One region of the Ruegeria sp. AA3 genome, then DNA from elsewhere that is predicted to be linked to it. Evidence: riboswitches for the same ligand, from Rfam matches in the RefSeq annotation. Region 1 holds a riboswitch; each other region holds the start of a gene.
What was found. Region 1 has a riboswitch for cobalamin ahead of ACR0JR_RS13915 (hypothetical protein). Riboswitches for the same ligand answer to the same signal wherever they lie in the genome.

Region 1 (10,742 bases):
GTAACCGCGCGACACAAGAGGTCAGGACACTCCCGCCCGTCGTCAAGACCTTTCCTCCCGTTTGGTCCGGGCAGGATCGTCGGCGTCAGCCGAGGAGCCGTGGCGGCACGGGAGCACCTGGCTGGATTGAGGAGATCGCTTTCAGGATCAGTCTTCCTCGAACGGATCCCATTCGTCATCTACTTCGGGCAGGGCTTCAGTTTCGACCTGAGCAGCGCGTTGCTCGGCTGTTTCGATGCTTTTGATCCGCGCTTTCGGGAAATGACTCAGAACCGCTTGCACCAGTGGATGCTTTTCCGCTTCGGCTTTGAGAGCCAGATCAGCAGCATCCCGAACTTCCGCAATTGTCGGAGCGTCGCCTTCTGAGACAATCGATACTGCCCAACGGTTACCCGTCCAGCGCTGCAGCGATGCACCCAACCGTTGAGATAGATCGGTCGGGGCATTGTCGGTCGGGGTAAATTCAATCCGTCCCGGTTGGTACGACACGAGGCGTACCCCGTTTTCGACCTCGACCAGCAGTTTCACATCCCGGTTGGTACGGATTAATTCAACCACATGTTCAAAAGTGGGATACCGCGCTAGTGCTGCCTGTACGTCCTGAGCCAGAGCTGCACTCGGTCCACCTGCATTCCCACCGATGGCCGAAGAGGTATAGGCCGGTCGGGCAGAGGCCTGTGGCGCAGCGCTCGCCTGGCCTGGCACTCCGATACCCGAACCCGGCGCGGGATTGGGGGATGGAGGTGCATCCTTTAAGCGCTTGATCAGTTCTTCCGGAGTTGGCAGGTCGGCCACATGGGTCAGGCGGATCACAGCCATTTCTGCAGCCATCATGGCGTTGGGTGCAGCCGAGACCTCTTCCAGAGCTTTGAGCAGCATTTGCCACATGCGGGTCAGAACACGCATTGGCAGCGCTTCGGCCATCTGTTGGCCTCGGGCACGTTCGTCGGGTGAAACGGTTGGATCTTCGGCGGCATCGGGGGTGATTTTGACCACCGAAACCCAATGGGTGATCTCAGCCAGATCGCGGAGCACAGCCAGAGGATCAGCACCTTCTGCATATTGTCCGCTAAGTTCGGTCAAAGCACTGGCCGCATCACCGCGCAGGATCATGTCCATCAGATCCAGCACTCGACCCCGATCCGCCAGCCCGAGCATGGCGCGCACCTGATCTGCGCTGGTTTCACCCGCACCGTGCGAAATCGCCTGATCCAACAGCGAGGTTGCGTCACGGGCGGATCCTTCGGCGGCTCGGGTGATTAGCGCCAATGCGTCATCGGCGATCTGCGCATTCTCGGATTCAGCGATCTTGCGCAACAGGCCGATCATATCTTCGGGTTCGATCCGCCTCAGATCGAAACGTTGGCAGCGCGACAAAACAGTGACCGGGACCTTGCGGATCTCGGTCGTGGCGAAGATGAATTTCACATGCTCGGGTGGTTCCTCAAGCGTCTTGAGCAGCGCGTTGAAAGCGCTGGTCGATAGCATGTGGACCTCGTCGATAATGTAAATCTTGTAGCGTGCGCTGGCGGCACGGTAGCGGACACTGTCGATGATTTCACGGATGTCGTTCACACCAGTCCGGCTGGCGGCGTCCATCTCCATCACATCGACGTGGCGGCCTTCCATGATGGCCACGCAATGCTCGCACTGACCGCAGGGTTCGGTGGTGGGTTTACCTTCGCCATCAGGCCCGATGCAATTCATCCCCTTCGCGATGATCCGGGCTGTGGTTGTTTTACCGGTGCCACGGATGCCGGTCATGATAAAGGCCTGAGCGATCCGGTCCGCCTCGAACGCGTTTTTCAGTGTGCGTACCATCGCGTCCTGACCGACCAGATCGGCAAAGGTTTCAGGACGGTATTTGCGGGCAAGAACCTGGTAGGCGGGGCTTGGCGTATCGGTCATGTCTGCTCTGTCGGATTCGAGTTATGCCGCAGCGTAGAGGGCCCCGCTGTCCGCGTCCACAGCAAGCCGCGAGGATTTTCATTTTGGATTGCCGGCCGACGCGGTTAATATCGTACAGTCTAAGACCAGCCAGAAAGATTTTCTGATCAGCGTTTCGGGGGGAGCGTAGAATGGCTCAGATTGTTATCCATGCACTTCAAGTGGGCGGGGGCACGCTTGCGTTAACTTCAATGCCAGGGCGAGGAGGAGACTATTCCGGTGATCTTGATGCGGTTACCGGATGGAAGCCCGGCCTTATTCTGTCGATGACTACCGAGGTCGAGATGATCCTTGATGGCGCCAGGGATTTTGGGGCCGATGTTCGCAGCCGTGCTTGTCGCTGGGTTCATCTGCCAGTCGAGGATTACGGTATACCTTCCGACGACATTGATATGCGCTGGGTGGATGCCAGCGAGTCCGCTCGCCACGCATTATCGGGTGGAGGCCGAGTACTAATCCACTGCAAAGGCGGATGTGGCCGCTCTGGTATGGCTGTATTGCGCTTGATGGTCGAGTGTGGAGAGCACCCGGACGAGGCATTGAAAAGATTGCGAGCGTTGCGCCCATGTGCAGTTGAAACTGACGCGCAGCTGCGCTGGGCGACTGCGCCTGCCAGAGTTTTGGTAGCCGAATAGCGATCAGGCCGACGGACGGTATTCAGCCCGCGCCCGAGTACTTCCGCCCAGGGTTAACACTTCCAGCATCGCGCAAGGCGGTCGGGACAAGGTGCCTGCAGGGATGGGGTGCGATTCCGTGCCAAACATCAGGTCTGCATAGCTGTCCAGATGGTCGATCGCGACGTCTGAATCCGCATCACAGAACACTCGGGTTTCTTCGGGACCGGAGCGAAATCGGGCGGTGCACCCACTAGCGCAATGAGTCAAATCGCAGCTTCCTTCGATTCCGAATCCTGCGGTGGTAGTGGGGCCAGCTTTTCCAACCGAAGTGGCCAGTGCCCGTGCCATTCGTGCCAAAGCGGGGCAGTTTTTCCCGGTCCGTTGGCAAATTGTTGCCGAGAATTTATGCGTGTTGGTCTTCCAGATCATTCATGCGCCCTCCGCGCAGGGCAGGGGCATCAATCAGGAGGGACAGCATGCATGCGGTCTTGCCCTGCCCGGACACCCCGCCCGAGTTGCAGTTTCGATTTGATGGCAGGTCTCCTGACTTGCGGGTCATTGCTTTGCCGACCTTCCCGACCTTCAAGGCCAGTGGCATTTCGACATCGCTCTCCGCTTACAGTTGCGGGGGCAGTCTCGGACTGGGTTCGTTCCGGTTTTATCCGGGCAGAACCGCACCGTGTTCCCTTTTCATCCCGGCCCGGTTGGGCGCGAGAACCATCACGTCATCGCTAGCGGTACAATCGTTCGGGAGTCAAGAAGATTGATCATGGCATGTGACGCACGGTCCAGCCACGTCAACCTTGACTCGGCGCACCTTGGGTGAACTGATCGGTTCAGTTGGTTTCAGAGGGCACCATGTTGGACACACAGCAAGCGGTTGTCACCGAGGACATTCAGTTTCAGTCCGGCCCGGCAATACTGTCGGCACGGCTCTATCACCCTGTCGCAGAACCAGACAAAGTTGTTGTGATCAACGGCGCAACCGGTGTGCCCAGAGACTACTACCAGCATTTCGCAAGTTGGCTTGCAGAAGCGCACGGCATGGCCTGCCTTACCTATGATTACAGGGATTTTGGTCACTCTCTGACAGGCTCACAAAAGCAATCGCGTGTCACCATGGCGGATTGGGCGCTGATCGACATACCGGCTGCACGGACCGAAATGCGGCGGAGGTTTCCACAGGCCAAGCTTTGGAGTATTGGGCATTCTTTGGGCGGGATGTTTGGTCCGGTCCAACCCGATATCGATCAGATCGACAGGATGATCTGTGTCTGTTCCGGTCTGGTAACGCTGAAGGATCATCCTTGGCCTTACCGCGCTTTGGCGACGTTGTTCTGGTACGGTCATGCGCCCCTGGCGGTACATGCGCTCGGGTATTTGCCCGGAAAGGCTTTGGGTTTTGGAACAAATCTGCCATCCCGAGTTTACTGGCAATGGCGCAAATGGTGCACAGCGCCCCAAAGCTATGTACCCGAAATCGGAGACACGTTGCCGGCAAACCGCTGGGCCGACATGGGCAAGCAAGTTGACATATTCGCCTTTGAGGATGATCAGGTTGTGCCCCCCCAGGCGGTTTGGCGGCTTGCCGACCTCTATGGTTCTGGCGCGCGGCGCCATCTGCTTTCGGCAAATGAATTCGGGTTATCCGAAGTCGGCCATATCGGCGCGTTTGCCCGGCGAAACGCTGCCGTCTGGCCCCGGTTGATCGCCTGAAATGCTGGGCACCGGTAACCGGTGCCCAGAAAGGTCAAAGTCCCTTGCGGGATTTTTTCTCGTGCATCACGCTGCGCACCATTTTTCCAAACGCTTTATCGCGTGCGCGTGCCTGCGCCACCGAAGCCGAATTGTGCTGATCTTCGCGACGCAGCTTGCGCCATCGGTCCAGCCGTGCGGGATCAAGTGCCCCGGTTTCGATTGCAGCCTGTATCGCACAGTCGGGCTCGGTGTTGTGCTGACAATCAGAGAATCGACAGTTCAGGCTCAGGTCCGAGATGTCCGAGAACACCTCGTCCACACCCTCTTGCGCGTCCAACAGGCGCAACGCACGCATGCCGGGTGTATCGATCAACCAACCTCCGTTGCTCATTCGATGTAGCGCACGCGCTGTTGTTGTGTGCCTGCCACGCGCATCATCTTCGCGAATGCCTGAGGTGGCTTGATCCTGTCCAGTCATCCCGTTGGCGAGTGTCGTCTTGCCAACGCCAGACGATCCGACCAGGGCGCTGGTCTGTCCCTTCGGGCACCACGACAGGACCTGTTCGATATCGGACTGATCCAAGGCATTTACGGCCAAAACTGTCAGAAACGGGGCCAGTGACTGGGCCTGTTCGACATAAGCAATTGCGTTGTCGCAGGTGTCCGACTTGGTCAGAACGATCACCGGATAGCTGCCTGCCTGATGGGCCAGCGCAAGATAGCGCTCTAGTCGGGGCAGGTTGAAGTCGGCATTGCAGGAACTGACGATGAACAGCACATCCACATTGGCCGCGATTAACTGTGCTGCGACGCCTGTACCCGCAGCCCGGCGCTGCAGCAGGCTGCGCCGTTCCAGAACACTGCGTATGCGTTTGTTTTCATCGGTCAGCACCCAATCTCCGACGGCAAAAGCACCAGTTGGTTGGTCTGGACAGAGTAGGGGAGTCTCGCCTTCTGGACTCAACCCGATCAACCGATCCCGGTGAACGGCTGCGATGCGAAAGGGGAGAAGAGACGGCTCAGCCGCATGCTGAGCTGCAAAGTGAGATGACCATCCGAGGTCCGATAAGGAAAGTGACATGTGTCTGCCTGTAATCAGAAAAAACAATCCTGTCGAATGGCGAACGCGCATTCGCAGGTGAGGTATTCAGGCAGTCAGCTGGAAAAAAGAATCAGAACCGGTCTGCCCGAAGGGTCATTGCTACAATCATAAACGCCCTCCTACGGCTAATGGGTTCAAAGTGAGAGGTTGGACATCGACCCAAGCGGGGCTCGTTGTGGCTGCTTCCTTCCGGACCTGACCAGGTTGGCGAGGCGCTCGCCCGCGCCAACCTCTCGAACATCGATATAGGCCTCCGGCTGTAAAATGGCAACCCGTCAGAAGGTCAGATGAATGCGCATAAACCCATCGGTATCACGGGGCAGTATCTGGGGATCATAATCCGCCAATTCTTCCAGGTATTTGTCCGCGCCGGGACCGGTGGTCAGAATTGCTCCGCGGCTTTGGGTCGGCACAAACGAAAACGGCTGAGGAGCTTGTTCCAATGGGTCTACGGGCGATCTTCCCGCGATGTAATCGCACAGGATTTCGTGAATGCGCAGCGACGGCAGGTTTATCTGATCTGCTTGAAAGTCGACAGGAAAATGACCGCCCCCGCTGGCGCGATAATTGTTGAGTGCAACAACAAACCTTTGATCGGGGGCGACAGGCAACCCTTGAAATGTAAGATCGCGAACGCGGCTATGGCCGGGATCTGTGATCCGTCCGGTTGCATCGAAACGAGCGGGTTGAGACAGGTCGAACCGGCAGGTCACGCCATGCAGTACATCAAAATAATACCCCGCCCGCAGAGGATCGATGAGGTTGACTGGATCATTCAGCGAAAGCTGATTGAACAGTCCGGCGGACATCTCAAGCCAATCACGAACCTGTTCTCCGGTGATCAAAGTGGCACGCAACTCGTTTGGAAACACGCACAGATCAGCCACATTGCGTACCGAGATACTTCCCGCCGGGACATCGGTATAAAATCGAGTGCCTGCGCGGCCTCCGAATTTGGTCGGGGCGGCGGCTGACAGGACGGGATGGTCTGCCCATTCAGTACTCAATAGGTACGGCCGAAGCGCTGCAGCTTGAGCGGTTGCGATAAGCGCCAACCCACGATCAGGGGCGCAGAACGAAAAATAGCTGTGTAAAGGGTGTGGGAAATTGCCGACGGGCTTGGCTGCGCGGACGCGTGTTGCTGTGTGGCCTTGGGCAAACAACTGCGCCAACTCCGGGCAATCGGTCACCGGCGATTTTGCTTGATTGACTGAGCGTAATTCGGCTTCGCTCTTGACGATGTGCCAGCCGTCAATATCTCGACCCAGGGTCAAATCAATGAGGCCGAGGTGTGAGCCTCCCCAACCCGGCATCACCACCGGTTTGCCATTTACAAGTCCGCGATTGCTGTCGACATGTTTCAAACCGACATGCGCCGCGCCCGGCAGAGTCAGGTGTGTATGGCCAGCAACGATTGCATCAATGCCTGTCAGGGCCGCAAGTGGAATAACGGCATTTTCCAGTTCTGGCTGTGCCTCTGCCGAACCGAGGCCTGAATGAGCCAGCGCGACGACCAAATCGCATCCATCTTTGCGCAGTTCTGCTGCTGTACGTTGTGCAGCGGTTAGGATGTCGGCAATTTGCACGTCATCCCGCAGCATATGCGCCTCCCACCGGGCGGTCTGAGGTGGCAGGACAGAAAGAACACCTATGCTAATAGGAACATCTTCTCCACCGATACTGATTGTGCGCTGCAGAATTGCTTGGGACACCCAGCCCTGTTCGGGAGTGTTGCTTTTCATGTTGCTGCAAACAACCGGACACTCGAACTGACCTGTGATGCGATTGATGAATTTTAGTCCAAATCCAAAATCGTGGTTGCCCAATCCGACTGCATCATACCCCAGGATATTGAACGCCTTGGGCAAAGGGTGCTGGGCTGGCATGGCTTCGGCCGCCCAGTCGCCAAACGGGGTACCTTGCAGGCTATCGCCATTGTCGAATAGCAAAACCAGCGCCCGGTTGCGTTCCGCCTGTTCTTGGGCGACCCGGATCATGCTTGCGGTGCGGGCGAGGCCGACATCAGGATCGGGGCGATCGGCATAATAGTCGTATGACGTCATGTGCATATGAAGATCAGAGGTCGCCAGGATCCGAATGTGCGCGCGACCTTTGGAATATCGATTTTGAGGCAGGAAAACTTCGGCTTTCAATATTTTTACTTCTGGATGATTGTGTAACGTAAACTTCACTATGAGTTGTATTTAGTGCAAATTCCGAGGCATTGCTGCGGTCTTTCGACGGCGCAAGAAATATTGATCTGTGAATACCCCGTTGCACCGGTGGTCAAGACATGGCAGCCCTTTGCGCAAATACAGGAATGACAGGCATGAAACGCGCAGAACAGGTAACTTTTGGCGGCTCTGGGCTGGACCGGGCAGGATTGCTGCGAGGCGATGCGGACAAATTGGCGCAGGCCCATGCTGACCCGTCAGCAACATGTGTTCTGCTGTGGCGCGGCAAAATTTTGGCTATGGGTGACGCTGTGGATCAGTTGGCGCTGCTTCCCATGTCCCACGATATTCTCAAAAATGGTCCGGGCGGTGTGATCGATGTGCCCATCTTGCTTGGGTGTATGGGCGACGGATCGCCTCTGTTTGCCTTGGATATATCTGATTGGGCGGCCGAGGGGCTCGACCTCTCTGCCGTCGGGGAGTTTGTGGATGGTAGCGAACAACAGCACCCCGACCTGCCCAAAGGGCATGTGTTTGTCGAGCTACGCCGGATCATGGCACGGCTGAATCCGCGTGATGCAGAGTTGGCAGCAACAGCCAAGGCGGTGATCGGCTGGCATGAAACGCATCAGTTTTGCGCCCGGTGCGGTGCACATAGTGAGATGGCTCAAGCTGGATGGCAACGCAGCTGCCCATCCTGTGGCGGGCAGCATTTCCCGCGCACAGATCCGGTTGTTATCATGCTGATAACGAACGGAAATTCTGTTCTGATGGGCCGTTCTCCTGGCTGGCCTGAGGGGATGTATTCACTTTTGGCGGGCTTCGTTGAACCCGGCGAAACGCTCGAAGCCGCAGTACGGCGCGAGGTGATGGAAGAAGCCGGAGTACCCGTGGGCGAGGTGCGCTATCTTTCCAGCCAGCCTTGGCCCTTTCCTGCATCCCTGATGTTTGGCTGTGCAGGCGAAGCCCTTTCGCGCGATATTCAGATCGACCCGGTTGAAATCGAAGATGCGATGTGGGTCACCCGGACCGAGATGATGCAGGCCTTTGCCGGGGACCACCCCAAGCTCCTGCCAGCCCGAAAGGGCGCGATTGCACATTTTTTGTTGCAACACTGGCTTGCAGACACACTGGACTGACGAGAAACTGGACTCAATCAAGGGTAGAGTAAAACGAACATGCAGTTTTCAGCGCAGGAAGATATCGAATTACCGATTGATACGGTCTTTACCATGATTTCTGATTTCGAGCGCTTTGAACGCATGGCCTTGCGGCGCGGGATTGAAGTGAGGAGAATCGCAGATTCTGCGGTGCCACAGACCGGAACCGCATGGGAGACCGAGTTCAAGATACGCGGTAAACCACGTCAGATTGCCATAGAGATGACGGAATATGACAGCCCGTCTCTGATGCGCTTTCAATCCAGTAGTAAGGGAATGAACGGTGATACGGTTGTCGAGCTTTTGGCACTGTCTCAACGTCGGACACGTTTGCGGATTGAGACATCGCTGGGCGCAAAAACCCTTCCCGCACGGCTATTGCTACAGTCTTTGAAGCTCGGGCGATCCAGGTTCCGCCGACAGTTTCAGACGCGGCTCAGCGAATTTGCGCGGGACATGGAAGAACGGCACCTGCATGGTGCCTGAATATGAGGGAGTAGATGAGTAGATTGGATCAACCGATCATCCGCGAAGCTGTTGAGGCTGATGCTGATGGAATTGCCAAGGTGCTGAGCGAGCTCGTGGCTGCCGGTAAGCGAAGCAAAGACAGCAACGCTGCTTTTGCTTTGGGGCATTACATCAGCGATCCCGAACGTATTCGGTGTAGTGTTGCTGTCACGCCAAACGGAGAAATTTTGGGATTCCAATCGCTGAAACTTGCCACCGAAAACAACCCCTATGAGGTTACGGTCGGCTGGGGCATCATCGGCACACATATTCGGCCGTCTGCTGCGCGACGCGGTGTGGGGCGGGCACTATTTGAAACGACGCTTGAGGCCGCTCGGCATAAGGGTTTACCTGCTATCGACGCGACGATTGGGGCTGCCAATCTCGAGGGGCTTGGGTACTATGAAGCCATGGGATTTCGAGAATATCGCCGGATGGAAGGTGCAGTATGCAAGATCTTTCATGTTCCCAAAGTCTGAGCCTGGAAACACCCAAACGATAAGCCCGCCCTAAAACATGTCGCAGATCATCTTTCTTCACGGTGCATCCAGCAGTGGGAAAACGACACTGGCACGGGCATTGCAAATGGCGGCAGAGGTTCCATTCTGGCACATCTCGATTGATCATCTTCGGGATTCTGGCGTGCTGCCCATACGGCGCTTTCAAAGCAGAGAATTCGATTGGTCGATCGAGCGTGGCAAGTTCTTTGACGGTTTCCATGCGTCTTTGGCGGCCTATGCAAATGCTGGAAACAACCTGATCATCGAACACATTCTGGATACGCCTGAATGGGCAGAAATGCTAAAGCGGCATTTGGCAGGTCATGATGTATTGTTTGTGGCTGTGCATTGCCCCACCGATATCCTAATCGAAAGAGAAATGGCGCGCGGTGACCGCGAACAAGGCAGCGCAGTGAATGACCAACAGGTCGTTCACATAGGCAGAGTCTATGATCTGGAAGTCAATTCGATGGATGACATCGATGGGAATGTCGATCTCATCCTCGATGCATGGCGCAATGGGATGCGGAGCTCTGAGTTTGCCCTGCAGGAGGGGTAGCGACAGCGAAATGTTACCCGCGGGGCTGCGCCGCCGGGTAGACGCCAAGCACCTCAACATTGGTGGTGAAATGCTCCAGTTCATCCATCGCCAATTTTACATTCCGATCATCCGGGTGGCCCACGATATCCGCATAGAACTGCGTCGCAGTGAAGGAGCCGTCGACCATGTAGCTTTCGAGCTTGGTCATGTTGATGCCATTGGTGGCAAATCCACCCATTGCCTTGTATAGCGCGGCCGGAATGTTACGGACCTGAAAGACGAAACTGGTGATCATCCCATGTTCGCCACGACGCGAATCGTCTACCTCTCGCGACATCACTAGAAATCGAGTCGTATTATCTCCCTGATCTTCAATATGTCGCGCCAATACTTTGAGGCCGTAGATTTCCCCTGCCAGTTCACTGGCCAAAGCTGCGGAATGCTTGTTACCAGCCTCAGCAACTTCTCGCGCGGCGCGGGCATTGTCAGGGCTGAC
Region 2 (10,742 bases), on a different contig from region 1:
AGCGGGTCACACCTTCGCTGACCATGCGCGCGTCGCACAGGATCGGTGCGCCATTTTCCAGCGTGGTGCGGGCAGCTGTGACGAAGCCGGGCGAGAAATGCACGAACTCTTCCAGCCCAACCATTCCAGCGGCATGGATCATGCGCACGGCCACTTGCTCTTCATCGGCATCGAACCGAGCGAGATCGGCCTCAGAGCGTATGGTGGCAAAGCTCTGTTTGTAAATCGCCGCGCCGTCGGTTTCGTATTCATAGGGCATCAGGTGAAGTCCATGGTCATAAGTGTTTCTTCGGTCAGGCTGCGTTGGCAGGGCTCATCCCCTGCACGACCTTGTTTGACAAGATCAAATCGTCCATTGCATCCCACTAAGGTGACATCTGCAGTACCCATCCGGGCGCAACCCTTTGCACACCCCGAGACATGCAGAGATCCGGGCACTCGAGCCGCCAAAACGCGCGCGATCTCTCGCGTTTCCACTTGCGCCTGCGGACAGAACGGCGTGCCAGGGCAGGCGTCGGTGGTCATCAGCGGGTCAGTACCGTCTGTGACGAAGGCTGGTGCGGGAGTATCTGCTCCGCCTTCAAGCAGGATCAACCGCCACGGTGTAACTCGCAGGGCAGATGCACCGCTGCTCTCGATCAGTTTCGAGAGTGGGCCTGCGGGCAATTGCCCAAACGTCGCGCCCAAAAGTGTTCCCAACTCGCAAGCGCCAGGCTGTAGCAGGGTACCTATTGGGCCGGGCGGGCTGCCTTGCCATTCGAGCGGAAGGTCTTGCGCAGAGATCACGCGGGCCATTCGGCGTGTCTCGGGCGTATAGGTTTCAGAGAACCACTTTGCCAGTTCGATCAGTCGATCGATGGCATCGGCTTCAGAAACAGACCGCCCGGTCTCAGCACCGTCAGCACGCAGAATCAGGTCGTTTTCGCCGGTTTCCACGCGAATGTCAGCCGAGTCTCCGGCTAATAGGCGCTCGGGTCCAGTATCAATTGCAAATCCGAACTTGGCGGGCAGCGAGGGCAACTCTGCTAGGCGGTCAATCAGATGCTGCGTTAGTCGCGCTGTCAGATCACCTGCACGGTAGAGCGGTGTGACCAAAATATTCCGTCTGATCTCGATGCCGGGCTCGGCATCGAGAAGGTTCAGATCAGACAGCTCGGCCAATAGCGGCTGGTGGTCGGCTTCCTTGACGCCGCGCAGTTGCAGGTTCGCACGGTTGGTCAGGTCAATAGTGCCATTGCCGAAACGGTCGGCCAATTCGCACAGACCCAAAGCCTGCTGAGCGCTAAGCCGCGCCAACCGCGGGCGTACGCGCACGACCAGCCCATCGCCGGACATCATCGGGCGATGGGCGCCGGGGCACCAGCCTTGGACGACAGGTTTGTCGGTGAGAGCGCTCATCCCAGACCTTCCAAACCGGCACGGATCGAGTTTCGGCGCGTATTCCATAATCCAGCATCCAACAAGGCGCGGAAACGGTCTCGCATCGCTTGATGCGCACGCGGGTTCGCCTCTTGTAGAAAGGCATCGACGCCTTCGTCGCCAAGCGTGGCTTCATGATAAAGATCGAACAGATGCGGCGCGACGGTGCCAGACAAATGTGCAAACGATGCCATGTGATCAAGCGTCGCTGCAATCTCGGCCGCGCCTCGAAAACCATGCCGCTGCATCCCCGCTATCCATCCTGGATTGGCGGCGCGCGCATGAACCACGCGGCTAATCTCTTCGGGCAAGGTACGGGCGCGTGGATTTTCCGGGTTGGTATTGTCCAGGTGATAGAGCTGAGCGTTACCACCGGTGATTTTCTTGGCGGCAGCAAACCCGGCCTCATGCGTGGCATAGTCATTCGCCAATAGCAGGTCGGTCTCGGTCAGGTCCTGGAGGTGTACAAAGCTGTCAGCATTGGCGACACGCCGCGTAATGCCATCGACGTCCTTCGTGATGTGCTCACCTTCCAGTGCAAAGGAACTGGCATCTAACCACGCCTCACCCGCCTTTGAGCGGGCCTCATCGGTGTAGATTTCGGATAGTTGGGTCATGTTGACGCCATAGCTGCCGGGGGCCGGTCCAAAGACCCGTGCTGCCGGTTCCTGACCGGCATAAGGGTTCCAATCGGGCGCCTCATCCCGTTCAGATAGTGCCCGTACGGCCTGGCCAAAAAGCGCCGAAAGCGTTGGGAACACATCACGGAACAGGCCCGAGACCCGTAAGGTCACGTCCAGACGCGGACGGCTGAGGTCGGTGATCGGCAGCACTTCGATGCCCGAAACACGCTCCGAGCCTTTGTCCCAAACCGGTTTCACACCCAGCAAGTGCAGCGCCATGGCGAATTCCTCGCCTGCGGTGCGCATCGTGGCCGAGCCCCACAGGTCGACGATCAGCCCCTTAGGATAGTCGCCTTCTTCCTGCAGGTGTCGACGCACCAACTCCTCTGCCAGCTTGACGCCTTGAGTATAGGCCGCACGCGTGGGCACAGAACGCGGGTCGGTGGTATAAAGATTCCGCCCAGTAGGCAGCACGTCTGAGCGCCCGCGATAGGGAGAGCCTGAAGGTCCGGCTTCGATCCGTTTGCCAGCTAGCGCATCGACCAGAGCATTGCGCTCAGCTTGGGCAGAAGGCGCGGGGTTGAAATCACCCGTCACATCTGGAACCCGTCCAAAGATGTGCAGGCCGTCGCCGAACTGACTTTCCTTGATATCGCAGACAAATCGATCAATGCGCGTGATCGCCTCGGCGATGCAGGTGGCCTGATCGAGGCCAAGGTCGCTTGCCAGCCCAATGGCCTGGGCCTCGTCGCGGATATCTTCCTGTAACCGGTCACGGCGCTTGGGGTCCAGACCGTCCGCGTTCGAGAACTCATCCAGCAGTGCTTCCAGCCGAACCATGCGATCCGGCGTACCACTTTCTTTCATCGGGGGCGGGATATGGCCCAGCGTAACAGCGCCGATCCGGCGCTTGGCCTGCGCAGCTTCGCCGGGGTCATTGACGATGAACGGGTAGATCACCGGCAGATCGCCGATCAACACCTCGGGCCAGCATTCATTGCATAAAGCGACCGATTTACCTGGCAGCCATTCCAGCGTGCCATGGGCACCAATATGGATCAAAGCATCCGCGCCTATCCCTTTGCGCAGCCAAAGGTAAAAGGCGACGTAGCTGTGACGAGGCGTGCGCGAAAGGTCATGATAGTCATCCTCGCGCAGCTCTGGCGTGCCGCGTTCTGGCTGCAGCGCAACCACAGCGTTGCCACGCCGAAGGGCCGTGAAATGGAATGCTCCATCTGCGAACACTGGATCGTCCTCGGGGTCTCCCCAGACCGCCTGCAGATCGGCGCGCAATTGATCGGGTAGCTCTGCATGCGCAATCAGGTAGTCCTGCAATGACCATGAAATCCGGGCGCCCAGCAGGGTTTCGGCAATCGGCTCGGCCGGTGCGGTTGCATATCCCTCATTCTGAAGATCGGTCAGCATCGCTTCGGCTGAAGCAAGCGCATCAAGGCCAACTGCATGCGCTATCTGCCAGTCCTTACCCGGGTAAGTCGACAGAACCAGCGCCGGTATTTGATCCGAACTGGGCTTTTCGTGCAGGTCCAGCCAGCCAGAGACCCGATCGATGACAGCTTCGATCCGGTCAGCTTCAGGCTGGTGGGCAAAACGCGAATATTCCAGATAAGGATCGCGCTTGCCCGGTTCTTTGAACGACACGATGCCCGCGTTAATCCGCCCGTCGACCTCGGGCAGCACCACATGCATAGCGAGGTCGGCAGGCGAAAGCCCGCGTTCCGCCTCGGCCCAGGCTTTGCGGCGCGAGGTCGCGAGGGCGACCTGAAAGACGGGCACATTGGCAGCATCCAAGGGTGAAGTGCCTGATGCGCCCTTGCCCGAAAAGGAGGTGGCATTGATGATCGCCGAAGGTTTCAGCGCCACGATCGTCTCACGCAACCAGTCTGCGGCGGTTGGCGCTTTGAGCGATGGGGCGAACAGGCCAATGGCCTCGAATCCACGCGATCGCACACTGCGGATCAAAGCCGCGATTGGGGCAGTGTCGGCAGAGGTCAGGTAGGCCCGATAAAACGTGACGATAATGCGTTTTGCATCGCCCGAAAAAGCTGTGTCTGCCGGTATAACGCCACGATCCGGGCACCAGGCGCCGTAATCCGGTATGGACTTTGTCCCCATCACCGGACCGGCATATAGTCCCGCCGCCAGTGCCATCTGCGCGAGTGCGGCCTGCGCCGCAACCTCTCCGCCGGTGTCACACAGATGCGCCAAGCGCCGCAGGGTTGAGACGGGCAGGGTGGAGTACTCATCCAGCCGCGTATCTTCGCGCCCGTCCGCAGGCAGGACAGCCAGTGCGATCCCCTTGGCCTGTGCCAGTGCCAGAACCTGCTGCAAGCCGTAAGACCAATATGGCACGCCGCCAATCAGGCGGATCAGGATGCCTTTGGCCCCCTCAAGCGTCTGTTCGACATATGTATCGACAGAAAGGGGGTGTTTTAGAGCTGTCAGGTTGGCCAGCCGCAGGGTTGGCATGCGCCCGTCTGGCCCGCCACCGCGATGCCAGCCCGCCGCGAAAGCGCCAAGGTCACTGTCAGAAAATGACAGCACCACCAAGTCCGCCGGGCTCTGGCCCAGATCGGTTGGGGTCTCGGTTTCCTCTAACCCGTGGCTTTCGCGGAAGACGACGTGCATGACTCTTACTCGGCGGCCTCGGTCACACCCACAAGGATATCACGGATTTCGGCCTCTTTGATATCATCATGCTCGGCGATAACCACAAGGCGCGAACGGCGCTCTTCACCAGGTTCCCACGGGCGGTCATACTGATGACGTACCCGCGAGCCGACGGCCTGTACCAGCAGGCGCATGGGCTTGCCCTGAACCGCGGCATAGCCTTTGACGCGCAGGATGTTCAGTTCCTTTGCCAGGCGTTCGATCTTGGCGACCAAATCCAGCGGATCAGTCTGTTCCGGCAATTCGACGATGATACTTTCAAAATCGTCATGCTCGTGATCGTGATGACCATCATGATGGCTGGGACGCGCTTCCATGTCGTCCTCGGCAGCAGCTTCGAGGCCCAAGACAACGCGCACGTCCACGACACCTTCGGCGACTTCGACGACGGGTAGGGGGCGAGGGGCTTCGGCCGCGATGACCTCTTTGGCTTTGGCGACACCATCGGGACCGGCCAGATCCGGCTTGGTCAGCAGGATGATGTCGGCGCAAGAGATCTGATCTTCAAACACCTCCGATAGTGGAGTCTCGTGGTCGATCGACTCATCGGCGAGGCGCTGGGCGTCTACCGCTTCGACATTGGGTGCGAACCGACCAGCAGCAACAGCTTCGGCATCGGCCAAAGCGATCACGCCGTCGACGGTGATTTTCGAGCGAATGTCTGGCCAGTCGAACGCTTTGAGCAGCGGCTTAGGCAGGGCCAGGCCCGAGGTTTCGATCAGAATGTGATCGGGGCGCGGCTCCAAGGCCATAAGCGCTTCAATCGTGGGAATGAAATCGTCGGCCACGGTGCAGCAGATGCAGCCATTGGCCAGTTCCATGATGTTTTCTGCTGGGCAATCCGGGATTGCGCAGGATTTCAGGATATCGCCATCGACACCCACATCGCCGAACTCATTGACTACAACAGCCAAGCGCTTGCCTTGCGGGTTCTGCATCAAATGCTTGACCAGCGTCGTTTTGCCCGAGCCCAGAAAGCCGGTGATCACGGTGACGGGCAGTTTTTCGAGATTGCTCATTTCAGGGCTCCAATCGGGGGAATACGGGCCGCGCAATTCTTGCGGAAGTGTTCGGGGCGTTCACGCCATTTGACCAGCCCGTCCTCGGTCTGAAGGTACTTGGTGGCACCTTCAATGATGGTTTCAACGTGATCGGTTTCGCTGAGGTGTTCGTAAACGAATGTCCAGCGATCAGGTCCGCCACGCAGCACGATAGAACAGCCCTCATCGCAGTTTGACAGGCATTCTACTGCTTTCAGGGTGATGCCCTCGGGCAGGGCGGCCTGTTCAAGCGCTTTGTGCAGCAATGTGCCGGGGCGTTGGGCTTCGTCTTCGACGGGTAGGCCGCGACGGCATGTAGTGCAGACCAGCAGCTCGACCGGTGTGGTCTCGGTCATGTCTCTCATCCCCCCAATCCTCTTCGTGGGGGACGGGGTTTCATGCGGGCCGATCAAAGCCCCACACCGGAACACCCCGTCCGGTTTCATCTTCGGGCGTTGGCAGGTCTCCCGGCTTGCGGATGTCAGAGCGGTGCTCTGTCGGATGTCCCGCCTTCCCGGCATTCGCCAGTGGCTTGGGCACCCTCTCCGGTCACGGTCGCGGGGGCGGCTGCGTTTGACGGAAAATCCGCTGACGCATTCCCTTTTCATCTGCTGCTGCAGACACCAACACTTGGCTCTTGGGACAGCATCACCCCCCTTGTCAAGCGAGTCTCGCTCAACTGTGCGTACAGGGGCAAAAAAGCGACCTCTGAGGGTCGCTGGACGGCATGACTTAGGTCAACAGGCGTGTTCGCATGTGCATCGAAAGACGAACAGGGAGAGCGTCATATGAAAGTAGGCTTCATCGGGCTGGGAAACGTGGGCGGAAAATTGTCGGGCTCGCTGCTGCGCAATGGGATTGACCTGACCGTTCATGACCTCAACCCTGATCTTGTGTCTGGTTTTGTCGCGCAGGGTGCGAAGGCAGCTGAAAGCCCCGCCCAATTGATGCGTGATTGTGACGCCGTGATTACCTGTCTGCCATCTCCTGCCGCCTCGGACGCGGTAATGCAGGAGATGCTGTCCGAAGTGACATCCGGTAAGATCTGGATGGAAATGTCCACCACCGACGAAGCGGAAGTAAAACGATTGGGTGCTTCGGTGATCGAACGTGGGGGGGCTGCAGTCGATTGCCCGGTATCGGGCGGATGTCATCGGGCGGCTACGGGCAATATTTCGATCTTCGCAGGCTGCGATCGAGAAACATTTGAGCGCATTCTGCCGTTCCTGACGACGATGGGGCGCCGCGTTTTGCACACAGGCGATTTGGGATCGGCCTCAGTGTTGAAGGTGCTGACAAACTATTTGGCAACCGCAAATCTGATCACTTGCGCCGAGGCTTTGGTGACCGCAAAGGCCGCAGGGATGGATCTTGGCACGACCTATGAGGCGATCAAAATTTCGTCAGGCACATCATTTGTGCACGAAACGGAAAGCCAGGTGATCCTGAATGGGTCGCGCGATATCTCATTCACCATGGATCTGGTCAAAAAGGATATCGGTCTGTTTCAGGAGGTCGCCGACCGCGCCGGGGTGCCGCTGGAGATAAACCCGGTGATGATGAAAATCTTCGACGACGGAATCGCACGCTACGGTGACCGGGAACTTTCCCCCAACATTATCAAACGCCTTGAGGACGCCACGGGGCTGGATATCCGTGCTCCGGGGTTCCCCGCGGAAATGCAGGATGATGAGCCGGAAGAGCCGGGTTACGAAGTGGTTCCTCAAAACCGGTAAAACATAATGTGCTGATGTTCATGAAGAGTTTCGTTTGATGATGCCACGGCTTTCTACGGTTCGGAGGTGGTTATTCGGATCGTGGCAGGAAGGCCCTGATGAGGTCTGCGGTTAACTCAATTTTAGCTAGCGCTGAGTGCATATTGAATTCTATCAATTTCATCAGACCCGCTTAGGGGGCTGAGACGAGGCAGCCAGTTCTTCTTGGGACTTGCTGCGTTGGACAAATTCCGGAGGCTATTCTAAACAGATCAACAATAGTCCGATAATGGCACAGGCAAGAGTTTAACTTATGGGAAACGAGACCTTTCTCATCGTGACGACGATGAAGAACGAAGGGCCATTTATGATCGATTGGGTGGCTTACAACCGCGCAATCGGGTTCAATGATATCCTGATCTACACCAACGACTGTTCTGATGGCACAGATGTCATCGGTGATCGGATGCAGGCCTTAGGCTGGGCGCATCATGAGCGCAACAAGGTCGGACCACGGGCTACGCCCCAGAACCGGGCTTTTACCCGATCTCGCAGTCATCCAAGTTATCAGTCCGCAAATTGGATTATGAGCCTGGATGTGGATGAATACGTCAACATCCGTTTGCCTGAAGGCAATGTTCAGTCACTGGTAGAGGCAAGCGGTGAAGCTGATGCAATATCGATCTGTTGGCGTATGTTCGGAAATGCCGGCTTAAATGACTTTGTTGATCGACCTGTCCCTGAGATGTTCTTTCAGGCGGCCACCGAAGACAGCTACCCCCATCACCGGACGAAAGGTTTCAAAACGCTATTCCGAAATAACGGCAAGTTTAGTCGGTTTCGCGCCCACCGTCCTCGGATCAATCCAGAGGACGCTCCAAATCCCGACGCACCGTACGAAGGGGTGTTGTGGAGAGATGCAGGCGGAAACCTCTACCCGGCAGATCAGGTGAAATGGAAGGCGTGGCGCGGATTCAGCCATAAATTCGCGCGTATTCACCACTATGCAGTACGAAGTACCGATAGCTTTCTTGTCAAACGTGAACGGGGCCGGACTAACCATGTTGGCCAGGACCAAGGTCTGAAATACTGGCTTGTAATGAATCACAATGATGTCGAAGATCGCTCGATCTTGGGCCACATGCCCGCCATGCATGACATCAAAGCCGAGATGATGGCTGATCCACAGTTGGCCGAGCTTCACCACAAAGCCTGCGAATGGCATAGTACAAAAGCCGCAGAGTTGAAGGCCAGACCTGATTGGCTAGATTTGGTTGAGGCCTTGCAGAATTCTCATATCGGAGAAGACGCCCATGGCTGAAACCGTATCCGCCGAGGACCGCCGCAAGAAACAAGCCCTGCAGCGCGAGCGGAAAGATGCGCTGAGGCGCGAAATGCTCAAGACAATGCCGCACGGAAAGCTCAGCATCGAAATTGGCGTCTGGCGGGGCGAGTTTTCGCGGATATTACTCGATGAATTGAAGCCTTCTAAGCTGTGCCTCATCGACCCATGGGGCGTGCAGCCCGACGCAGATGGTGGCGCATCTTTGGCCGGAGCGCGTAGCCAAAACGATATGGACCGCATCTATGAAGCGGTGAAAAACACATACGCCTCTGAGATAGCGAAGGGTCAAGTTTCGGTAATTCGCGATTTTTCGGTTCCTGCACTGCGCCTGTTCGAAGATCAGAGTATCGGTTTCGCCTATCTTGATGGAGACCATTCATATGAAGGGGTCAAAGCGGATCTGGATGCGGTATTGCCGAAGATGATCGAAGGCGGTGTCATCATGTTGGACGACTACCATCGGAGGGGATGGTGGAAAGATGGTGTGATGCGTGCACTCCACGAGTTTTTGGGCGCAAACTCGGCGGGCTTGCGTCTCAAGGCGATCAAAGGCGCTCAGGTCGCGGTTCAAAAGCTATAAATAATGAACCAATTTCATATCGAATTGGGGATGTTGGCACCCGAGAAGGACCTACAGAAGATTGCGCCACTTTGGTTCAACCGCAGGACTTGCAATGACTGACAGGATCGTTGTCTACACGACAATGAAGAACGAAGGCCCGTTCATGATTGATTGGGTGTCCTACTACCTGTCACTCGGCATTGACCATTTCCTCATTTACACCAACGATTGTGATGACGGCACCGATCTGATTGCAGAACGGCTCGGGGATCTGGGCATTGCAACCCATGTTGATAATTCGGTCAAGCCAAAGCAAAGCCCGCAGAACACGATGCTCAGGCGAGTTCGTTCACATCCGAGGTTTCTTGATGCGGACTGGACCTTTTCGCTGGACGTTGATGAATATCTGAACATCCGCCTTCCTGATCCCTCCATGCACAAGTTGCTGGAAAAGTTGCAGGAAACCGCAGGAGAGCCTTTTGATGTTGCCTCTTTTGCCTGGAAGCTATTCGGTTGCGGTGGCGTCGAAGACTTCAGCGATATTCCAGTGGCTGAGCAGTTCTTTCTTTGCGATACTGAGCAGGGCTTTTATTCGGGCGTTGCGGGCGGGCTGAAGAGTATAACGCGCAACAACGGGTTATTCACCCGATATGGTCCGCATCGCCCTAAAGGAGTTGCGCCTGAACGCATGTCCGAGATCAGATGGGTTGATGGTGGCGGGCAACTACTTGACCCCGAAGCTGTGACCTGGCGTGCCACATCCAACTACCGCCATGATTTTGCGCGTATCCATCACTATGTGACGCGTTCAATCGGGTCGTTCATGGTTAAACGGGATCGGGGTAAAACTAATCATATTCACGATGATCAGGCCGAATCCTATTGGAACAATATGAACGCGAATTTGGTTGAGGACCGGTCGATCTTGCCGCTTTGGGAAAAGGCTGCGGTAGAGCGGGAACGTTTGATGTCTGATGACCAACTGGCGTCCTTGCATGCCTCCGCTTGCTCTTGGCACGCGCAGAAAATTGTCGAGCTAAATCAAAGACCGGATTGGGTGGAATTCCGAGAGTTTTTGCACCGGTACAAGACCATGGGCCCCGGTCGCTGACGCATCTCAGGGCCGTAAGAAGTCTTGACTGGGCACCATTCAAAGACGCTGAGGCATAGCTTAATGGCCGCACTGTCGCCAGCGTTAGCGCTCTTGGGGTCTATCGATCAGGGATGCAATACGGCACCGAACAGCGGGAGCGTTCCAACACATGGGAGACAAGCGCAATCCTGACAGAAAAATGTTTCAAGTGGTCCGATATCAGTCCGTTTCCGAAGGAGCCGCCGTTGGTAATTGCG
Region 3 (10,742 bases), on a different contig from region 1:
TAGTCCGGCGCTTGTCCTCGTTGTCTTGACGGCGCGTAATCTGCCCGTCTGTCTCCATCGTCCGTAGAATTCGGGTCACACTGGGTAAAAGCAGGCAAGCCTCATGTGCAATAGTGCTTTGCTCCACCTCTCCCAACTCATCCAGTACGCGCAGAATTCGCCATTTCTGTTCAGTCAGGCGAATACCCTGCAGCATATCCCGGATGGGTGCCATAACAGTTTCACGCGCGCGCAAAAGCGCAATTGGAAGAGATCGGGCGGTACTTTTGGTATGAGACTGAGTATTCATATGACCTTCTTAATCGCCAATTCTTGGTTTGCAAAGTTTAACAAGGCAAGTTCCTGCGACCGTGCCCGTTATTGTAGATTTATCTGTAACTAGCGCCCGCCGCTTCGGAGAATTTCCAGCAAGCCCTTTCAAGCGAAATGTTCCAACTGCGGCCAGTTAAGGCCACGATTTGGACACTATTATGGCTATTATCTTTTATTGTTGATGTTACGATCCGCTATTGGGAGCTATCTGAACCATGGTGCCAGCCGAAAACTCGGTCGCTATCGTTATGCCTTGCCTGAACGAGGCGGCAACGATTTCTTCCTGTGTAATCAGAGCGCAACAAGCCTTGCAGATACTCGCTGAGCGATACCAGATATCAGGCGAAGTAATCGTTGCAGACAATGGCAGCACGGACGGCAGTCAAGCCCTAGCTGAAAAGGCCGGTGCCCGGGTCGTAAACATTCAAGAACGCGGTTATGGCGCTGCCCTTATTGGTGGTTTTGCCGCAAGCGACGCCACTTATCTGGTGATGGGCGACAGCGATTGTTCCTATGATTTCGTCGAAGCGGTTCCGATGATCGAAAAGTTAATGAATGGTGCCGAATTATGCATGGGCAACCGGTTTCGTGGCGAAATCAAGCCAGGCGCAATGCCCTGGAAGAACCGTTATATCGGCAACCCGGCCTTGTCGGGCATTCTTAGAATTTTGTTTCGCACTGGTATCGGTGACGCCCATTGTGGCATCCGCGCCATCCGGCGAGAGGCATTGGAGCGGCTCAACCTATCTTCAACCGGCATGGAGTTTGCTTCCGAAATGCTGCTGAAATCTGTGCTGCGGAAGCTGAATATAGCCGAGGTTCCTGTAACCTTGTCCCCTGACGGACGCGGTAGGGCACCACATTTGAATCCGTGGAGAGATGGGCTTCGGCACCTGATATACATGTTCTTGCTCAGCCCAACCTGGCTGTTTCTGGTGCCTGCACTGGTCCTGTTCCTCGCAGGATTTGCAATCACCGTTCTACTGCAACTTAGCGGAGATCAGGAAATGGCGCTGATCGGTGGCTTCAGGATCGGCGATCACTGGGCCGTCGCGGCGAGTGCAGCCATGGTCCTGGCCTTTCAGACGGTGGTGCTGTGGCTGGCGGCACTGATGTGCAGCTATCGGGATGGGCTACGACTGCCAACAGAACGCGCTCGGGTCTTGTTGGGATATTCGCGCTTGCAATATTGGATTCTGGCCGGGCTTGTCCTGACATTTGGCGGCTTGATCTGGGCAGCCACTATCACCTCTGGCTGGATTGCCTCGGACTTTGCGGCATTGAACGAGATGCGCACTTTGATCGCTGCGTTCACGATGATTGTTATTGGGGTGCAAACGTTTTTTTCCGGGTTCTTGCTGTCTATGATTGCGGGCAATCGCTCGCGTCATTCAGCGGTTCTACCCGAACGAGGGAATGTCTCTGCCAATCCCGATCTAATGGCGTTGAACCAACCAACATGATTTTCGGTTGATCTGCCTATTCCATTGGATCTGATGGTTACTGCCAACGCGCGGCATCCGATCGCAGCGTATCAGCCTCACACCGTTACAAGCTGCCCACGTCGGAGTTCGAGGGTCTCGGGCGCCAACGAGAGGCGGAACGCAGGGGCATGACTAACCAATAGAATTGCCTGAGGTAATCCCTGCAAAATTTCCAGAAGCTGTGCTTCATTCTTGGCATCAAGCGCGTTGGTCGGCTCGTCCAATAGTAACGCCTCAGGCTCCATCGCGAGTACGGTAGCAAGCGTCACCAACCGTTTTTCACCACCTGATAATTTATGCGTGATACGGTCACGCAGATGCATCAGATCCAGATCGCTCAGCACTTTGTCAACGGTGGCAAGCGCGTCGGTCGTGCTGCGCCCAAGATTGAGCGGGCCAAAAGCAATATCTTCTGCCACGGTCGGGCAAAACAACTGGTCGTCAGGGTCTTGGAACACCAGTCCTATGCGGCGGCGAACCTCGTGAAAGTCGGCCTCGACACACCTATCCTTACCAAAGATGTTCACGCGCCCAGAAGAGGGCGCTTGAAGGCCAAGGACAATGCGAAAAAGTGTGGATTTTCCTGATCCATTTGGACCTGCAATCGACAACCGTTGACCGGGCTCAAGCCGCAGCGCAACCCCGTCCAGAATCGGGGCCTGACCCGGGTAAGAAAAGCAAATGTCTTCGAGATTAAGGATCGTCATTGAAAATCCAGAATAAGAAGGCTGACACAAATCGCACACATCATCGTGGCAAACCAATAATCCCGTCGGGTCAGGTTAAATTCCTGCAACAACAGAAGCCGGCCCGAAAACCCTCGGCACTTCATCGCATCCAGAATGCGCTCGGAACGTTCAATGGCGCGGATCAGCATCATACCGACCAGATAACCAAAGCTGCGATAGGTGTGCCAGTTGGTTCCCGGCCGGAAACCTCTGACCTTCATCGCGCCGCGCAGACGCAGGTACTCTTCGCGCAGCACCTCGATATAGCGGATCGTGAACATCAACAGATGCACAAGCACCTCCGGGCAGCGAAGTTTGTGCAATGCATGACCTAATGTGACAGGCTCCATCGACCCTACCAGGACCATCAGCGCCAATATCACGGCGTTTGCCGTCAGCGCGATCTCAATGGCTTTCCAGAACCCCTGCCAGCTTGCCGCAAATCCAAAGAGGGTGAACATGGTGTCTCCGGGCATGGAGAATGGCAAAAGCACCAACATGAAGATGATAAAGCTGTCCATCATCGCCATACGTTTAAGAGTTCGGCGAACGGGCAACCGTGACATCAGCAACAGCCCGATCGAAAATGAAAGCGCGATCAACAATGAGGGGGTTGAACTTAGTGCAACGGTGACGGCGGCAAAGAGACATGTTATCGCGATGCGCATCCGCGGATCCAAATCCGCGATCACCCCGTAGGGCTCAATCCCACCTGCCTCGGCCAGAGTTTTGGCCTGGGGTTCCAGCGCATGTGCCATCAGGCGGCCAACTTGCGACGTGCGGCGAAATAGAACCCGACACCAAAGAGACCAACGATATACCCGATGCCCCCCAAAATACTTTGCATATCGTTATGTTCGCGATAGGCGGCAATTTCTCGGCGCAAGGGGCGGGTTTCGTCGCGCACCACTTTAGCAATCGCGGCGCGTTCTTGATCGGACAGAGACGCAACCATCACGGTTCCAACGCTTGCAACAGTCGTCGGCTGAGCACCGATCTCCGCAACCTCAACGGCAACTCCCATGATTTCGGCCACCTCGTTTGCGGACATGGTCACTTCAGCCACATGGCCCGCGCCGAGATCGGCCTTGAAGGTATGCGCAACAGGTTTTGTGGGGATATACAAAAAGAATCCGTCTCCATCGGTAACGGTGTGACCTAGTTCAGCACCATCGGGGCCGTAGACGAAAACTTCCTGGTCGCTTGCCATATCGCCATTGGAGAGCCCCAGCTCACCCTCGATCGCTTCGCCAGCGGGGAAAACCCCCGCGATGACCTTGTGTGCGAGGGCCGAAATCGGTGTGAGCATCAGCGTGGCAATAACAACCAGTTGTTTCATGTTAAAACCGCCTTTTTGAACAGTTCCGGTTTCACCTTGCGCGCCAACATCACGGCAAACCCCGTAAGCATGGCTTCAATGCCCATAACCGGTATATGGGCGAAAAACACCAGCTTGGCCGCAGGCAGGAACGCGTCACCGGACATCGCCAGCGAAATGGCAACAAACGCGGTTGTGGCTGCGATTGAGAACGCCCCCCCGATACCGCCCCAAATCGCCCCCTGAATGGCCGAGCCTCGGGCGATGAGGCGGCCAAAGATCATCCAGGTCAGTACCGCCGGAAGGGCAATATTCAGCGTATTTATCCCAAGCACAGTCAATCCGCCAAATCCAAAGAATACAGCCTGTAACAGCAGCCCTACAAACAAAGCCGGAAAGGCGGCCCAACCGAGCAAAAGCCCGGCCAGGCCATTCAGGATCAGATGCACAGAAGATGGGCCAATCGGCACATGAATCAGCGAAGCAACGAAGAAACTGGCTGACAGAACACCCGCTGTGGGAATGCGATCCAGATCCAGCGACCTCAACCCCATTGCAATCCCGCCTGCAGCAGCGATCGCACCGCCGATTACGACAGGGTTCGAAAGAGCACCATCTACAATGTGCATAAGGGTTTACTCCAGATCCCAGGCGCGGATCCAGATCACGGCATCCTGGCTCAGCTCTTTACCTTCATGCTCGGTTTTCGGACCAGAGCCCAAAGCGGCGAAACCCCAGTAACCGGCTTTGGGTACACCAAAACTGAAATAGCCATTCTCGTCCGAAATCGCTACCAGCGCACCACCTGGCAGCGGTGACACCGTCGGTGCAGCGGCGCCCGTGCCTTTGAGGTCAGGGGCGGCGGCGATGTATTCGATCTCAATCTCGACCCCTGCAACTGGTTTGCCATCGCTCAGCACGCGACCCGTGAAAGTTGAGCCAGCAATGATGTTGTAGGGCTTGTTAAGCGGCAGGATTTCTGTTGCCAGACCTTGCGGCTGATCCCAGTCGGTGGGCAGTTCATTTCGGTTCAGATAGGCCTTGGTGATCTGCTGGATATAAATATCCTCAGATTCTTCGTAGTAAGGCGTAGGAACGGTCACCACCACATAGTCGCCCGAACGCTTCACCGGGACCGAGCCTTTGAACGCCTTGGCGCTGTTGTCTGGGCCGTCAAATGTGGTTTCTTCCAATGTGGCCAGCAGATCGGTTTTATTGCCGTTGTGGATCACATAAAATTCTTCCGGTTTTTCAAGCGTCATCACATGACCAGCTTCAAACGGGTGCCAGAATATCAGCTTTACCGGCACATCACCGGGTCGCTCGATCATCGTGTTTTCTGTGTATTCCATTAGGAAATGAGCGCTCGCAAACGCAGGCATCACTGCAGCAGCTGCTGCTGCCAAAAGCAATTTCTTCAAAACTCAGTCCTTCTCAGGTCGCGCCTTCCCCGGCACATATTTGGTTTTGACTTGGGGAAGGCCCGCGTCCGTTCGTCGACCGAGACAAACGGATAAGGCGCACACCCCGTCGCCGACAATGAGCACCCTTTCCGAGGGCGCGTGTTCGGCAGGTCTCCTGACTTGCGGGTCAAAGCGCTATGCTGGCCTTCCCGGGATATCCCAGTGGCATTGTCAGCCGCGCTCGCCGCTTACAGTTGCGGGGGCAGTTGCAGATTTGGCGCGAAGAGCACCGCACTACATTCCCTATTGCTTCCAGGGGAATCCCCCGGAACCGAACATGGCGTGTTCATGCCAGAACATGCAAAGCACGGTCAACAATCGTTTCCGTCACTAAGCGGGCCATTTGCGAAATTAGAGTACCCACATTCGCTCGACCAGCATCGGATCGATCCTGACAGCTTCTTCACAGCCGTATTACAGCCATCTTATCTTGCGTCATGTCATGCATGGTGTAGCCGATACCGCCGGTGTTGTACCCTGATTGACGGCGACCCGCGAATGGCATCCAGTCGACCCGAAAAGCAGTATGATCGTTCACCATGACGGCCGTGGCGTCCAAATACCGCACGGCATGCATTGCTGTATCCAGGGATTTGGTAAAGACCGACGCCTGAAATGCAAAAGGAAGAGCGTTTGCAGCTTCGTATGCAGCACTAAGATCATCATATTCATAAACACAAACGACCGGCCCGAAGATTTCGGAGGTGGACACGCTCGCATCAGCGGGTGGGTTTAGAAGGACAGTCGGAGCATAGGTCGTTCGGCCCAGCCGTTTACCCCCTGTCATTACGCGGGCACCTCCCGCAACCGCTTCGTCTACCCATTGTTCTACTCGATCAACTTCACCCGGACGGATCAGTGGCCCACATTCCACGCTGGCGTCACGGGCATCACCCACCTTCAGCGCTGAGGCGGCTTCTGCCAACTTTCGAGCGACCGTTTCCGCCATCCCTGATGGAGCAAAAACACGCTGAACCGAGACACAAACTTGACCGGAATGATAAAATCCACCCTTGGTCAACAAGGGGATCATGGCATCAATGTCGGCTGTCTCATCGATGATAACTGGCGCCGCTCCGCCGTGCTCCAACGCGCATCGCGTCCCCGGCGCCAGCTTCGAGCGCAGCATCCAACCGACACGTGCCGATCCGATGAAAGAAAAGAATCCGACACGCGCGTCCGTGATCATCCGTTCAGCTACATCATTTTGGCAAATCGTCAGATGGCACCACTCCTTTGGTAGGCCAGCCTCGTACAGGATGTCGACAAATGCTTCGCATGACAGTGGTGTATCAAGTGCCGGTTTGACGAGGACCGGGCATCCAGTGGCCACAGCCGGCGCCACCTGATGTACGATCAAGTTCAACGGATGGTTAAACGCGCTTGCGGCAACCACTACGCCGATAGGTTCACGCTGTGTAAAGGCAATCCGACCCGATCCTGCCGCCGTCAGATCCATCGGTATTTCCCGACCCGCCATCTGACCGATCTCATGGATACACAGCTCGACACCATCAATGGCACGCGTCACTTCGATGCGCGCGTCAATCAAGGGTTTGCCACCTTCGCTGGCGATTAGCATCGCAAGGTCTTCCGCGCGGCCGGACATGATCCGAGCTGTATTCTTCAGAACCTCAATCCGCCTGTAAGCAGGCAACCAAGTGCCTCGATCACGGTGCAGACCGTGTGCCACATTCAGCATGACATTGATATCGTTCCAGCTTTTAACCTCGACACTGCCGATTTTCTCAAGATCAAACGGGTTCAGAACTTCAACAACATTACTCATATCAGACAGACCTTCGCCGCAAGCTCATCAATGAGAACGCGTTGGTTTTCACTGTAATCGACCGGCAAGTTGATCAGATGCACACCACCTGCTTCAAACGCTTTTTCAAAGGTAGGCACCAGATCTTCTGTCCTTTCGACCCGATGACCCGTAGCACCATAGCTGTTAGCGTATTGCACAAAATCAGGATTCTTAAATTCCAATCCCCAATCATCAAACCCCGCATGCGACTGCTTCCAACGGATCATTCCGTACGAGCTGTCATTCAGAACAGTAACAACAAGATTGAGGCCAAGACGAACGGCGGTTTCAATCTCCTGGCTGTTCATCATGAACCCTCCGTCACCGCAAATGGCCATAACCCTACGCTCAGGATATAGCTTCGCTGCCATCATGGCCGAAGGTAGGCCTGCCCCCATGGTCGCAAGCGCGTTGTCCAGCAGAACCGTGTTGGGTTGATAGGCCTGGTAGTTTCTGGCGTACCAAATTTTGTAGATACCGTTGTCCAAAGCGATGATATCGCAGTCCCCCATGACTTTACGTGTGTCAGCTACAAACCGCTGGGGGATGACCGGAAAGCGCGGATCATCAGCGCCTTCTGATGTGTGTAGATCGGTCTCGTTTTTGACCCGCTGGAAGTAACTTCGGTCAAATTCCAAAGGTCCTTGCAGGAACTCCCCCAATTTGGAGATGGATTGCGCCAGATCACCAACCACTTCAACTTGAGGGAAATAAACTTGATCAACCTGCGCGGCCTTGTAGTTAACATGGATCACTTTGGTGCCGCCCTCTTCCATAAAGAACGGTGGTTTTTCCACAACATCGTGACCCACATTGATGATCAGATCAGCGCGTTCGATGGCGCAGTGCAGATAATCACCATCCGACAGAGCGGCTGTGCCCAAAAACAGTTCGGACCGCTCATCCACGACACCCTTACCCATCTGAGTATTGAAAAATGGGATCTGGGTATCGTTCACGAACTTGCTCAATGCGCTGCGGGCGTGTTTTCGGTTCGCCCCGGCCCCCAAAAGCAAAAGCGGCATCCTGGCAGCACGGATCATCTCAGCCGCTTCGGTCAGAACTGCATCACCGGCCACGGCATAGTGACGCTGATGCGGTTCAAGAACATGCTCAGAAGTCTCTTCGGCTGCAATGTCTTCCGGAAGTTCCAACAAAACCGCGCCGGGGCGCTCCTCTTGCGCGACACGAAAGGCTTCGCGGATCAATGAGGGGATTGTGTTGCCGTGTACGATCTGTTTGGACATTTTGCAGATCGGATCGAATAGCCCAACAATATCGACAATCTGAAACTGGCCCTGTTTCGACTTCTTGATTGGTTTCTGCCCCGTGATCATGATCAGCGGCATACCACCCAGATGAGCATAGGCCGCTGGTGTAGCAAAGTTCGTTGCCCCCGGCCCCAGCGTCGCCATGCAGACTCCGGCCTTACCCGTCAGACGACCGTAGGTCGCAGCCATGAATGCCGCGCCCTGTTCGTGACGCGTTAGAACCAACTCTATTTTTGAGGTTCTTAGAGATTCCAGAACATCCAGGTTCTCTTCTCCCGGAACAGCAAAGATGTACTCAACACCCTCCGCCTCAAGCGCTGCGACCAGCAGATCAGAAGCTTTGTTAATTGGCGATACGATTTGGTCATTATTAGACATGTAATCTCCTGATTTCACGACAGATCGGTGAGCTTGGGGTGGCCACGAAACTAAATGTACCACCATTTTGAATGAGGTTCAGGTCCATCGATTAGCCACCTGCTTGCAATCGCTGTCGCTTGGGAAAAAGCTTGTCCTCGGAATTGGGTTCCGCGCTTATCGACCGACAATCGCAGCTGAGTGGCCTTTCGCTCCCTGCTCCACTGTCAGCAATGGGTAATGCGCAAAATGAACCGCACCAATGGGGCGCAAATCACGCGTCGACCCGAGCGGAACAGTTGAAGTAGCATTTTCGTAGGCGCACCCAATCCCTGACTGCTCTGACCAATTGAGGGGCGTTTCCGCACGATCCTGAACAAAGAAATATTGCCAAAATAACCCGCAAAAACGCTCAAAAACGTGACAACACCGGGCAACCACGGGAAAATTACGCCTCATGGCCCTGTCGAATTGGGTGATTACCCCGACGTGCATCACAACGACCCATAGAACCGCAAGACCAAAGAGAGAACTGGATTGCTGCAACATGTTTGTTTGGCTCGTTCTTGGTTCGACTTAGGCCCAGCCTAGGTGTGCTGCAATCAAGTCGATGGCTAAATATTCAAACTAGATTGGAACTGGAACGGCCATAATCCAGCACAGGGCTCATCACGTATTGGTGAAGTGATATCAACGCGGTAACAAAATGAGTGCGGGGACAGAACAGCCGTAATCCGTCAGTCTCGAAACGCCCTGTCCTTTACGCGGATGACTGGCTTCGTCAGATACTCCAGCACTGTTTTTGGTTCGGGCAGCATATCAACTTGAGCAACCATTCCCGGTATCACGTCCAGATTCTGCCCATCCGCGTCCGTCAACGCTCCACTCATCCGTATCGCCACGACATAAACCGACGTATCTCCATCCGGGGCAAGTACCGTATCCGCGCCGATGCGCGTTACCCGCCCGTCCAGGGCACCATAGCGTGAAGCGTCATATGCCGTAATACGCACCTTTACCTCCAGATCAGATCGAATAAAGGCAATGTCATCCGGCCCGACAAAGGCCTCGACTGTGACGGTTTCGGCAAACGGTACATTTCAACTGCGGTCTGACCCTGCTGGACCACTCCGCCCAAAGTCGAAATCAAAACCTGATTGACAATGCTGCGTGTCGGTGCGCGAATTTCGGCACGTGCGAGACGGGTCTGAAAGGCTGGAATACGGGTTTCAGGCGAAGCCAGTTTGTGAGCCTCCCCAACTGAAATGGTCCACCGCTATGTTTAAGAAATAGAGGACCAAGAATGGCAAACAAGCGACCGAAGCCGGAAGAGATTATCTAAACCGGCCAGAAATGATGTTCTCCTTCAGAGTCCCTGAGAACGGCCAGCAATCCTGCAACACAGCGCCAATATTGCGGGTCTTATCCGCCGGATCCACGGCACGCGCATCCAGACCATCCTGCATGACCGCCCCGGTATCAGGTTCATACAAATCCAAGATCAAGCGCGCCAGAGTGCTTTCCCAGACCCAATCGGGCCCTATATCGCGACTTTTTCGCCCGGTTTGATCGCTAAATCGATATCCTTAAGAATCGAACCCAACGCATCATCGTAAGCAAAACTGACACCCTTGAAGTCAATCTGACCTTCGATCCTGCGCCGAGACAAATAGCGTCGGCCAGGCTGACGCTCGACCTATTGCACCATAATCGCAACGATCTGGTGATAAACCACGCGCGCTTGGTTCAGACGCGTCAGTACCTGCGCCAACTGGGACAGAGGTGACAAGGTTTTGCCCGTCAAGATCACGCAAGCGATCAGTGCTCCCATGGAGAACACCCCGTCCCGGATCAGGAACACACCGAAAAACACAATCGTGACCTGCGTGATCTGTTGAACCAGAAAGGTAAGGCTCACCGTTCCCTATGACAGCAAACGCGTCCTGCCGGAACTATCTGCCTGCGCGCGTACCGTCTCCTCCCAGCGAGCGCGCATGAC

Region 2: linked by a shared signal. The riboswitch ahead of ACR0JR_RS20510 (DUF1636 family protein) and the one ahead of ACR0JR_RS13915 (hypothetical protein) in region 1 are both predicted to bind cobalamin.
Region 3: linked by a shared signal. The riboswitch ahead of ACR0JR_RS17285 (DUF4198 domain-containing protein) and the one ahead of ACR0JR_RS13915 (hypothetical protein) in region 1 are both predicted to bind cobalamin.

The regions. Positions count from the first base shown of each region.
Region 1 is NZ_JBQGAQ010000007.1:136,750-147,491, forward strand. Features, by position in the region: gene ACR0JR_RS13905 (DNA polymerase III subunit gamma/tau) at 148-1,908, opposite strand; gene ACR0JR_RS13910 (protein-tyrosine phosphatase family protein) at 2,079-2,582, shown strand; gene ACR0JR_RS13915 (hypothetical protein) at 2,586-2,912, opposite strand; gene ACR0JR_RS13920 (hypothetical protein) at 2,968-3,123, opposite strand; cobalamin riboswitch at 3,081-3,301, opposite strand; gene ACR0JR_RS13925 (alpha/beta hydrolase family protein) at 3,423-4,280, shown strand; gene rsgA (ribosome small subunit-dependent GTPase A) at 4,315-5,343, opposite strand; RNA gene ffs (signal recognition particle sRNA small type) at 5,502-5,600, opposite strand; gene ACR0JR_RS13940 (bifunctional 2',3'-cyclic-nucleotide 2'-phosphodiesterase/3'-nucleotidase) at 5,640-7,556, opposite strand; gene nudC (NAD(+) diphosphatase) at 7,694-8,677, shown strand; gene ACR0JR_RS13950 (SRPBCC family protein) at 8,717-9,184, shown strand; gene ACR0JR_RS13955 (N-acetyltransferase family protein) at 9,199-9,684, shown strand; gene ACR0JR_RS13960 (phosphotransferase-like protein) at 9,722-10,264, shown strand; gene ACR0JR_RS13965 (prephenate dehydratase) at 10,278-10,742, opposite strand, start outside.
Region 2 is NZ_JBQGAQ010000016.1:60,739-71,480, forward strand. Features, by position in the region: gene ACR0JR_RS20490 (precorrin-8X methylmutase) at 1-259, opposite strand, end outside; gene ACR0JR_RS20495 (cobalamin biosynthesis protein CobG) at 259-1,398, opposite strand; gene cobN (cobaltochelatase subunit CobN) at 1,395-4,688, opposite strand; gene cobW (cobalamin biosynthesis protein CobW) at 4,694-5,749, opposite strand; gene ACR0JR_RS20510 (DUF1636 family protein) at 5,746-6,126, opposite strand; cobalamin riboswitch at 6,211-6,413, opposite strand; gene ACR0JR_RS20515 (NAD(P)-dependent oxidoreductase) at 6,559-7,506, shown strand; gene ACR0JR_RS20520 (glycosyltransferase family 2 protein) at 7,799-8,806, shown strand; gene ACR0JR_RS20525 (class I SAM-dependent methyltransferase) at 8,799-9,410, shown strand; gene ACR0JR_RS20530 (glycosyltransferase family 2 protein) at 9,505-10,503, shown strand.
Region 3 is NZ_JBQGAQ010000011.1:18,206-28,947, forward strand. Features, by position in the region: gene hpaR (homoprotocatechuate degradation operon regulator HpaR) at 1-289, opposite strand, end outside; gene ACR0JR_RS17260 (glycosyltransferase family 2 protein) at 528-1,775, shown strand; gene ACR0JR_RS17265 (energy-coupling factor ABC transporter ATP-binding protein) at 1,853-2,503, opposite strand; gene cbiQ (cobalt ECF transporter T component CbiQ) at 2,500-3,282, opposite strand; gene ACR0JR_RS17275 (cobalt ABC transporter permease) at 3,282-3,863, opposite strand; gene cbiM (cobalt transporter CbiM) at 3,860-4,471, opposite strand; gene ACR0JR_RS17285 (DUF4198 domain-containing protein) at 4,478-5,263, opposite strand; cobalamin riboswitch at 5,394-5,596, opposite strand; gene ACR0JR_RS17290 (aldehyde dehydrogenase family protein) at 5,709-7,094, opposite strand; gene ACR0JR_RS17295 (acetolactate synthase large subunit) at 7,091-8,764, opposite strand; partial or broken gene ACR0JR_RS17300 (beta-barrel domain-containing protein) at 9,481-9,807, opposite strand; gene ACR0JR_RS17305 (P-loop NTPase family protein) at 10,078-10,248, opposite strand; gene ACR0JR_RS17310 (hypothetical protein) at 10,440-10,661, opposite strand.